4 regions of the Desulfosporomusa polytropa genome follow, and region 4 is predicted to be linked to each of the others. Evidence: riboswitches for the same ligand, from Rfam matches in the RefSeq annotation. Region 4 holds a riboswitch; each other region holds the start of a gene.

Region 1 (2,205 bases), 1.6 Mb from region 4:
CATACCATTTTGTCAGATTATTTTTTTCGTCATCAACCATTACTGTCTGCAGTGTATTACGTAATTTTTCGGCTGCGTTGTGACAGTCTTGTCCGAATATAGACGCATTGCTTTTACTATTTTTTTCATATCCACCCGAGGTATCCTTGTCTTTTTCATGGAGCAAATATATAGTTGCCTGATTCACTACTATGCTCCTTTTTATTATTCTTAAAATGCCCTCTAGCACTTCATCAATACTGAGAGCAGATGTAATTATCTGGGCTGCTTGATACAAAGCAGCCTGCCTTTCCAGAGCCGCACTTAAACTACGGGAAACTACTTCCCGTTCAGTGACATCAATAGTAACCAACACTGTGCCCACGAAATTACCCTGCTCATCAATGACCCGTGAGTACCTATTTTCGATAAATTTACTGCCACGCCCCATAAGGCGATACCACTCATTTTTTTCACCCGTCCGCAGTTGAGTCAGCTTGCCCTCTAAAATTTTGTGCCGATGCCGCGGATAGCAATCCAAAAAATTCTTACCTAACAGTGACCCTACTGGTAATTGGCGCATCTCTTCTGCATAAGAATTACAAAAAACCACTGTATTATATTTATCCAAACAGATAATCCCTAAATTCGCTATATTCTGCATATAACACATAATACCATTGGTGGATAACACCGGCTGCCGCTCTTCTTGGCTAGTTGTCACTGTTATTTCCGTCTTAATTTCAGCAATAATCTCAGTCTTCGCACCAATAAAGGCTTTTACCAATGTTTCATCAAACTGACTACCTGCCAGATGCTCTAATTCAGCCAACGCTTGCTCTCCCTTTTTTAGTTGCTGATAATTTTGAATTGTTGTCATAACATCAAATGCCTCAGCAATATGAATGATTCGCGCTGCTAACGGTATCTCCAGCTTTTGTAATCCTTTTGGGTAGCCGCTACCATCGTAGCGCTCATGATGGCAAAGCACGATCGTAGCAAGTTCGCGTAAATCTTTTGAGCGCAGCAACATTTGGTAGCCGTATACAGAATGACGTTCCATTTCAGCTCTGTCATTCTCGGTGTAAACCCCTTGCTTATATAACACTTTGATTGGTACATTGATTTTACCGATATCATGCAACATTGCCGCCGCCCCAATAGTGGATATTTCATCAGCACTACACCCAATCGCTTTTGCCAGCAAAACAGCATAGTGAGCCACTCTCTCTGAGTGTTGAAATATATGATTGAATTGATGGGATAAAATAGCCAGATAAAGGGTACAGTCCTCTCGCTTTGTCCATGGTGACAAAACCGTTTGTAAATTTTTTTTAGCTTGCGATAGAGTCACAACAAGACACCTCTCCTCATTTACTCAGTTAGGGATACTAGTACTTTCTTGCCGTTAAACAAAAACTCCCAACCTTTGCTAGATCGGGAGCAAGAATACAGTATGGCACATAAAAACTCCTGGCATCAATATACCAGGAGTGAATCACAAAGCCGACGCAGGAATAACCCCAAAACGCCTACTGTAATCCCCTCCCCATACCGCGTGGGTAAAAACGGTGATTGTCAGCTAGGCAGTTCTCCTGGCTTCGGATCATAGCTTGCTTAACCCTTCCCAGAACTAATCGTTCCAGTGGCACATCTTAAGCTTGCTCCCCGTTACAGTGGCGGGACCGCGCCGGCATTTAACCGGACTTCCCTATTAAGCCCCGTAGGGCACCTAACTCATATATATTAAATTTTATAAAATCAGTATAAACTCTTTGAGTCTTGTTTGTCAATCGATGGCAATTTGTATAACTATAAAGACTCGATTTCTTTTAGTCCCCCGAACCTCGCTTCAGATATAAGAAAACCGCTAGCGCGGCCTTTTAATTTAGATAGTTGGTCAATCGAATACAAGGTGAGGGCCTTTTACTTTTGGCATTGCCCCAAAAGTAACAAAAGGTCTAGGCCCCAAGCCTCCAAAAGCTGAAAAGCCAGGCGGTATTCCTAAAATCCGTAAACTCGTTACGCTCAGACAGTACGGATTTTTTTACGGAATACCGCCCGGCTTTTCTCCTGCGGAACGCTTTTTCCGGCAAAGGCCGGGGAGTTGCGGGAGTAAGCGCTAGCGGCAAAACGTCGTATGACGACCACCTGTACCGGGTTTTGTACTTAGCACCCCTTGTTTTATAATGCCTCCGCCACTCCCAAAAATTATAAATTTTGATA
Region 2 (2,205 bases), 1.7 Mb from region 4:
GCAGCCGGAACTGAGATTCCGGCAAACTACTTTTCATTTTCTGATCGAAGTTTGCCGAAAAGCTTGTGTAATCACTCTCGTTAATGCCAGTAAGCATGGATTCGGTGAATTGATCGGCTGAACGTTGTATATCCTGCGGTGAAACAACGGGCGGCAACGCTTCACCGCTACGCACCTGTCCGATCCGGTCCGCCACAATCTTCACAACCAGCGCCGACCATGCCCGGACATCAGCCGTCATTTCGCCGGTAGCTACTGCGGGGGATAAAACCTGATACTTTCCCGCGGTTAGTAAGAGCAGATCATTGCCGGCCCTAGCCAGTTCATCTGTACTCAGCAATTGCCACTGATTTTGATCCAGCAGGTGAACATATAGCGACGTACCGGTCACCAGAGCCGGCTCTTTTTCCAGTTGGCGCAGGGATGCTAAGAAACGCTGTTTGTCAATTGTCCCGTACTCTTCCTGATACTGTTGGTACAGGCTGTTCTCGGTTACGCCGAAGCGGTTCATGCGCCGCAGCATACTATGCTGTTTTTGCGGGGATAAACCGCTCTGCCGCAGCAAGGCGTCCTTGACAGCTTGTTTGACAGTGCGGCCGATTAGTTCACCCAGTTTGGCATGTTTGCCTGCGTCTTCCAGATAGAGAGGCGAACCGGGGTTAGTAATCACCATAGTCTGATCCGTCCCTGAGCCGGTGGCCAATCCGGTCGAAAACCGGCTGCCGGCTACCAGTTCCTGCAAGGCAGCTGTTTTAGCCTCGGTGCAAGTCACGAGCGCTCTGGCCATAGTACCGGCGGGAAGGTCGGCGTCAATGACCAACATAATATTAATAGTCCCTGGTTTATATGCTGCCGGCTTTTTGCCAGGAGTAAAATACGCGGCCGGGTCGCCTACCCGCCCGCCGTTACCTTCCACACCGCCTGTAGCAATGGCGGTTACGGTAAGCGATTGATAGTTTTCAGACTGTATAGCAACATTCTCCATAGAAGCAGCCGTGCCCATGCTGGTCACCCTGCCGGGATTCAATCCCAGCTGCCCGGCCACTTGCTGCATATATTGGGGGTAGTTTGCGCCCGTTACACCAATAGCACTTTTCATGTCATGGTTAAACACTGCCTTAAGATCATGCCGGAAACCGCCATTTACCTGTGAAGTGCTCAATACATCCCGTGGAGCGCTGAAAGCCACAATAAGACTGGTACCCTGCCTATACACCTTATCCCCGGTTGATAAGGTAGAAACAGGTATCTGTTCACTGCCAAAACAGGGAATAGCACCACTCCAAAAAATAATAACCACCAACAGCCCTTGTAACCATTTTTTCATTGTCTTCCTCCCCTCACAAACAATAGTAGCAAAACCTAATAAAGCCCTTTCCGGCATACGGAAAGGGCTTTGAATCTAAATAGAGCTATCGATGCCAGTAACCAGCTTACTATAGCGGCCAAAAGCGTTCTCTATAATCCCCTCCTCATCGCTCGTGAGTAAATAACGGTGATTGACAGACAGGCAGTTCTCCTGGCTCTGGATCGTAGTTCACCCAAACCTTCCCAAGACACCTTTGCATCTCAGTGGTATACCTTGGGTTTACTCCCCATTACAGTGGCGGGACCGCGCCGGCATTCAACCGGTCTTCCCTATTAAGCCCCTCAGGGCACCTGGCTCAACAGTATGTAGTTATTATATCAGTATAATAATATAACTTCGTGTCAAGTATTGTCAAGAATATTTCATAAATGTTGGTAACAATTAGGGCGACCTTCCTATAGGGTACGCATATCCTTTTTAATCACTTTCTCTCCCCAAGACCGATAAGAGTCTCGGGCAGCCTATCAATACTTTCACCGTAACGGAGTGCATTTCTGACATTGGTTAACTGTTGGTCAAGTTTTTCTAAAATTGTAAGATTGCGCCGTTCGCTCTCCGTAGTAGTTAGTATCTTACTAATTTTGCCGTTATTGATAACCAAGCGCCTATTACCCATCAGCGCTAAAATGGGATCATGAGTAGCCATGAGAACAATTTTTTGCTTGTCCACTAAAAGTTTTAGTGCGCTTTGACGATCAATACCAGCGTTTTCGATCTCATCAATTAGTACAACCGGTGAAGCACTTAAATAGGCAGTATCGGCGATCATTAGTGCTCGTGATTGTCCGCCGCTCAAGGAGGTAACTGGAGTATCTGTGGAAAATTGCTCTCCCGCA
Region 3 (2,205 bases), 1.7 Mb from region 4:
AAAAATACCGTTAGCAGCCTTTAATCTGGTTTTACATCCGGAATTAGGAGTTTCTTTAGCAGAATTATTGCAGGAACAACTTGGACAGGAATTTTTTATTGCGCCAATTCCCTATGGCATGCAATGTTCACTTGCATGGCTGAAGGGAATCGCATCAAAATTGGGGATAAATGTTGATTTGCAACAATTAGAAGCAGAAGTTGCAATTAATCAAGAAAAAATTGATGAGGCAATTTTTCAAATGAAGGGAAATAATAAAAACATAACTTTTGGAAATGTCTACATGGAACTTACTTATGGCCATGCCTATGGAATAGCAAAAGCGTTGCAAAAAGAGTTTCCCGACTTAGCACAAATTTTTTTGCGCATACAAGGACCGGCGGAGCAGAGTTATCCAAAGATTGAAGGAGTAAAAAAATGGTTGCATTTTGATAAATTAGAGATTGATGATGAGCAAAGTATTGATTTGGTTTTTGGTAATGTCCAGAGCAGACTTGAAATAGGACATTACCAGCAAGTTATTTTTAAGAACTTATTATTACCAATGCAGGGGGTCACTGTATATGAAAGACCTTATGCCGGAATCTTAGGCTGGAAGTATTTGTTGGCAGAGATCATAGAAAACTTTCAGACAATGGTCTATTTAAACCCAGTCTCCAGATAAACAGGAATAAAGTCTATTTTATAAAAAGGCTTGACTGTATGAGCAGTATATAGTTTATCTTATTAAGTAAAGTGAAATTTTTATTCTGAATGATTATATGTTTTAATTGAATATTTAAGAGAAAATAGGTGCCCGAAAGGGCTTAATAGGGAAATCGGTGAAGTGCCGATGCGGTCCCGCCACTGTAATGGGGAAGCAAATCCACAAAATGTCACTGAGAGATATCTTGGGAAGGCGTGGACGAGCAATGATCCAGAGCCAGGAGAACTGCCTATTTTTCATTTGCCAAAAATCCTACGAGCGATGGGATGGTAATTTAGGACATTAACAATGTTTATTTTGTCATGGAATCAGTGGCAAGTTTAACATATTGGTAATACTAAAAAGCCTTTCTCGAGCGTTGAGAAAGGCTTTTTAATATTTATTAATGCAAAGAGTGAAAATAAAAATAAGGGAGTTATGTTGATGAAAAAAATTTCAAAGAAAAAAGCGACATTGGCAATGGTTTCTGCAATTACACTTTCTGCAAGTTTCGTTTGGAGTGGTACAGTGCACGCGGAAGAATCAAAAGAATACTTTTTTGATGAAGTGGTCGTAACAGCAACGAAAACACCAGTAAAAGAATTTGATGCGAATGCCAATATTACTGTTATTACAAGTAAAGACATAGAAAAAAAGCATTATACAAATTTATCAGATGCATTGAGAGAAGTGCCAGGTGTTAGTATTAGCAACTACAGTTTGGCTGGGTATAATAGCAGTAATGGACTAAGAATTAATGGTGCGGAAGAAGTTGTTGTTTTAGTTGATGGTGTAAAAGTTAATTCCGCAGGTGCAAAGTTCTCTGCAACCATGTTTAACAACTTAGATAATATTGAACGAATTGAAGTGTTGAAAGGTTCTGCTTCTACCTTGTACGGATCTGACGCCAAAGGCGGGGTTATCAATATTATTACCAAAAAAGTAGATGGAAACAAATCTAAATTAAAGGTGGAAGGTGGAAGCTACAGTGCCGAAACTTATTCATTTATGAATGAAGGCCGTCAAGATGACTGGTCCTGGCGGGTTTTTGCACAAAAGAATTTGCTGGGCGACTTTAAAGATGGCAAAGGAGTTACGACACCGACAGCTTTGAATGCCGATACGACAAGCTTTAAACTTACAAAAGAGTTTGGCGATAAATCAGATTTGACCTTAACATATGATACTTATAAAGCTGATTATAAATTTATGTCTTTGTGGGATAAACGATTTAAATCTGGTAGAACAGATAATTATAATGGAAAATTGATTTATAATACTCGCTTTGACGACAGTACCACCAATCAATTTTCAATTAGCACTAATATGTATGATGATTTATATCAGCAAGATAGTGGTAGCCTATATGCAACAAAAGTTAAAACAACAAGAATTTCTGATCAGTTTACAAAAAGCTTTAAAAATATTCATGTCTTAACAACTGGATTTGAATTCACTGAAGACAAAGTAATTTCTTTTAATGACAAAAAATTAACGAATCGCGCACTTTATCTGCAAGA
Region 4 (2,205 bases):
GATAAGGCAACAGACGCCGGTTGACACATCATTCATTTTCATTAAGCTGTCATAATCATTGATGGCAGTCGTATTGGCCGCAAACACGACATCATAGGCAGGTTCAGATGGGAAATCGAGCCAATCTGCCTGCTGCGGCTCAATCCGGCATGTAAGCCCTTCATGTATGGCCTCGGATTTCAACATCGCCAGCATTTGGTCGGCTGTGTCCAAGCCGGTAACTTGTCTGACCTTGGAAGCCAGGGGCAATGTATAGGTACCGGCACCGCAGCCTATATCCAGTACGGTGCTGAAGGGGCTGATCACCTTGTCGGCCACAAGACCTTCAACAATGGTATTATAAATAGAACGGCTCTGGCGGTTGCGCAGTGCATGTTCTTCGGCGAATGAATTCCAGAATTGTTGCCAGCCCTGTTTATTGCTATAACTGGGAGCATAATTAGAGGTATCTCGTACCTCCTGCCAGGCAGCTGTCCAAAACTTAGTATTACACATATATTTTCACCTTCCTGAAATGCAATTAATAAAAAAGGCATGAACATCCAAGGTAGCATTTCCTCAGGTTTCATACCGGAATTTCGAATCTTCATGATTCAGAATAGCTACTTTAACTATAAATTGTTTCGACATAATTGTCAATTATAGTTATTGTTCAGATGAAAAGGAAAAGACATAGAACTTGACAAGTATTTTCACAAAGGTATATACTGAATATGGAAAATAAAATATTTGAGGTAGGTGCCCAACTGGGCTTAATAGGGAAGACCGGTTAAAAGCCGGCGCGGTCCCGCCACTGTAACGGGGAGCAAGCTTAAGATACGCCACTGGGATGTATTTCCTGGGAAGGTTTAAGCAAGCAATGATCCGGAGTCAGGAGAACTGCCTGTCTGACAATCACCGTTTGTTACCCACGAGGTTTGGGGAGGGGATTACAGTAGGCGTTTTGTCGACTAGCTGATTCACTCCTGGTTTTTGACACCAGGAGTTTTTTATTAGCATTAGCTTACTGTTTGTTTATTACTCCCGACTTTACGTGGTCGGGAGTTTTGCTATGTGTATCCATTTTTTCTCAATAAGCAGGATAAATAACACGGTTGCACTGCTTTGGCGGCAATGATGCTGCACAGTATCTGCTGAAGAGACAACCTACAGGAGATGAAGCTATGACAATGGTAAACCTAGCTAAGCGGTCATTCCTTCGACTGAGTATGCTTGTGGTTTTAGGACTGCTGCTAGTATTCACAGGTGGTTGTGCCGAAAAAAATAATAGTAGTTCGCCTCCAGGCGAAAGTGCAGCCAGTTCTGGGGGTTACGAAGTAGTAGATAGTACTGGCTATGTATTGAAACTTCCGCAAAAACCCCAGAAGATTGTGTCGCTTTCTATTAGCACTGATGAGATTCTTATGGCTCTGGTAGTCAAAGAGCGTATTGCGGCCTTGACGCAGTTGTCTGGTAACAGTGGCGTATCGAATATTGTTGAACAAGGCCAAGCGATTCCTAAAAAAATACAGGCCAATGCCGAAAGCGTTATTGCGCTTCAGCCAGACCTTGTAATTATTCCAGACTGGCTGCCGCCAGCGCTAAGCCAAACACTCAGGGAGGTAGGCATTCCGGTCTATGTCTATAAAACCGCAACCACCATTGCCGAAGTCAAACAATCGATTACAACAATGGCTCATGTTGTTGGCGAAGAACAAGCCGGTGAACGGTTGGTAGCCGAGATGGAAATTCAACTGGCACAAGTTAAGGAGAAAGTACGGCAAGTTCCTGCAGGCAGTCAGCCGGTAGTTATCCGGTTTTCCTTGATGGGTGACGGCGGTGGACAAGGCAGTACTTTTGAAGATATTTGTCGTCAGGCCGGGGTATTAGAAGGTGCGGCGTTGGCTGGACTGCATAGTGATGAAGTATTGTCCAAAGAACAAATTGTCAGTGTTAATCCAGATGTAATATTGCTGCCTGTCTGGGATTATAGTGGCAAAACAGATACGAAGAAGTTCGCAGAGGATGTACAGAATGATCCGGCATTGCAGTCGGTAAAAGCTGTTCGCAATAAAAAAATGATTGCTGTGCCTGACAGACACTTAACTTCTACTTCGCAGTACATTGTGTATGGCGTACAGGACGTAGCTCGGGCTGCTTATCCGCAGTATTTTTAGGTCAGAAAAAATGAAGTGTACGAGGAGCAGTAGCATGAAACTTTGTACC

The links. A riboswitch is a leader RNA that binds a small molecule or an ion and turns the genes downstream of it on or off. The one in region 4 is predicted to bind cobalamin.
Region 1: it holds a riboswitch for cobalamin, as region 4 does, so the genes downstream of both, ACZ449_RS08085 (diguanylate cyclase) here and ACZ449_RS26655 (ABC transporter substrate-binding protein) in region 4, are expected to answer to the same signal.
Region 2: it holds a riboswitch for cobalamin, as region 4 does, so the genes downstream of both, ACZ449_RS08330 (adenosylcobinamide amidohydrolase) here and ACZ449_RS26655 (ABC transporter substrate-binding protein) in region 4, are expected to answer to the same signal.
Region 3: it holds a riboswitch for cobalamin, as region 4 does, so the genes downstream of both, ACZ449_RS08430 (TonB-dependent receptor plug domain-containing protein) here and ACZ449_RS26655 (ABC transporter substrate-binding protein) in region 4, are expected to answer to the same signal.

Annotation. Positions count from the first base shown of each region.
Region 1 is NZ_AP042400.1:1,301,737-1,303,941, reverse strand. It holds gene ACZ449_RS08085 (diguanylate cyclase) at 1-1,333, opposite strand, end outside; cobalamin riboswitch at 1,548-1,730, opposite strand.
Region 2 is NZ_AP042400.1:1,373,308-1,375,512, reverse strand. It holds gene ACZ449_RS08330 (adenosylcobinamide amidohydrolase) at 1-1,327, opposite strand, end outside; cobalamin riboswitch at 1,493-1,678, opposite strand; gene ACZ449_RS08325 (ATP-binding cassette domain-containing protein) at 1,791-2,205, opposite strand, start outside.
Region 3 is NZ_AP042400.1:1,402,514-1,404,718, forward strand. It holds gene ACZ449_RS08425 (nitrogenase component 1) at 1-664, shown strand, start outside; cobalamin riboswitch at 774-953, shown strand; gene ACZ449_RS08430 (TonB-dependent receptor plug domain-containing protein) at 1,130-2,205, shown strand, end outside.
Region 4 is NZ_AP042400.1:5,304,827-5,307,031, forward strand. It holds gene ACZ449_RS26650 (SAM-dependent methyltransferase) at 1-495, opposite strand, end outside; cobalamin riboswitch at 720-901, shown strand; gene ACZ449_RS26655 (ABC transporter substrate-binding protein) at 1,164-2,156, shown strand; gene ACZ449_RS26660 (adenosylcobinamide amidohydrolase) at 2,191-2,205, shown strand, end outside.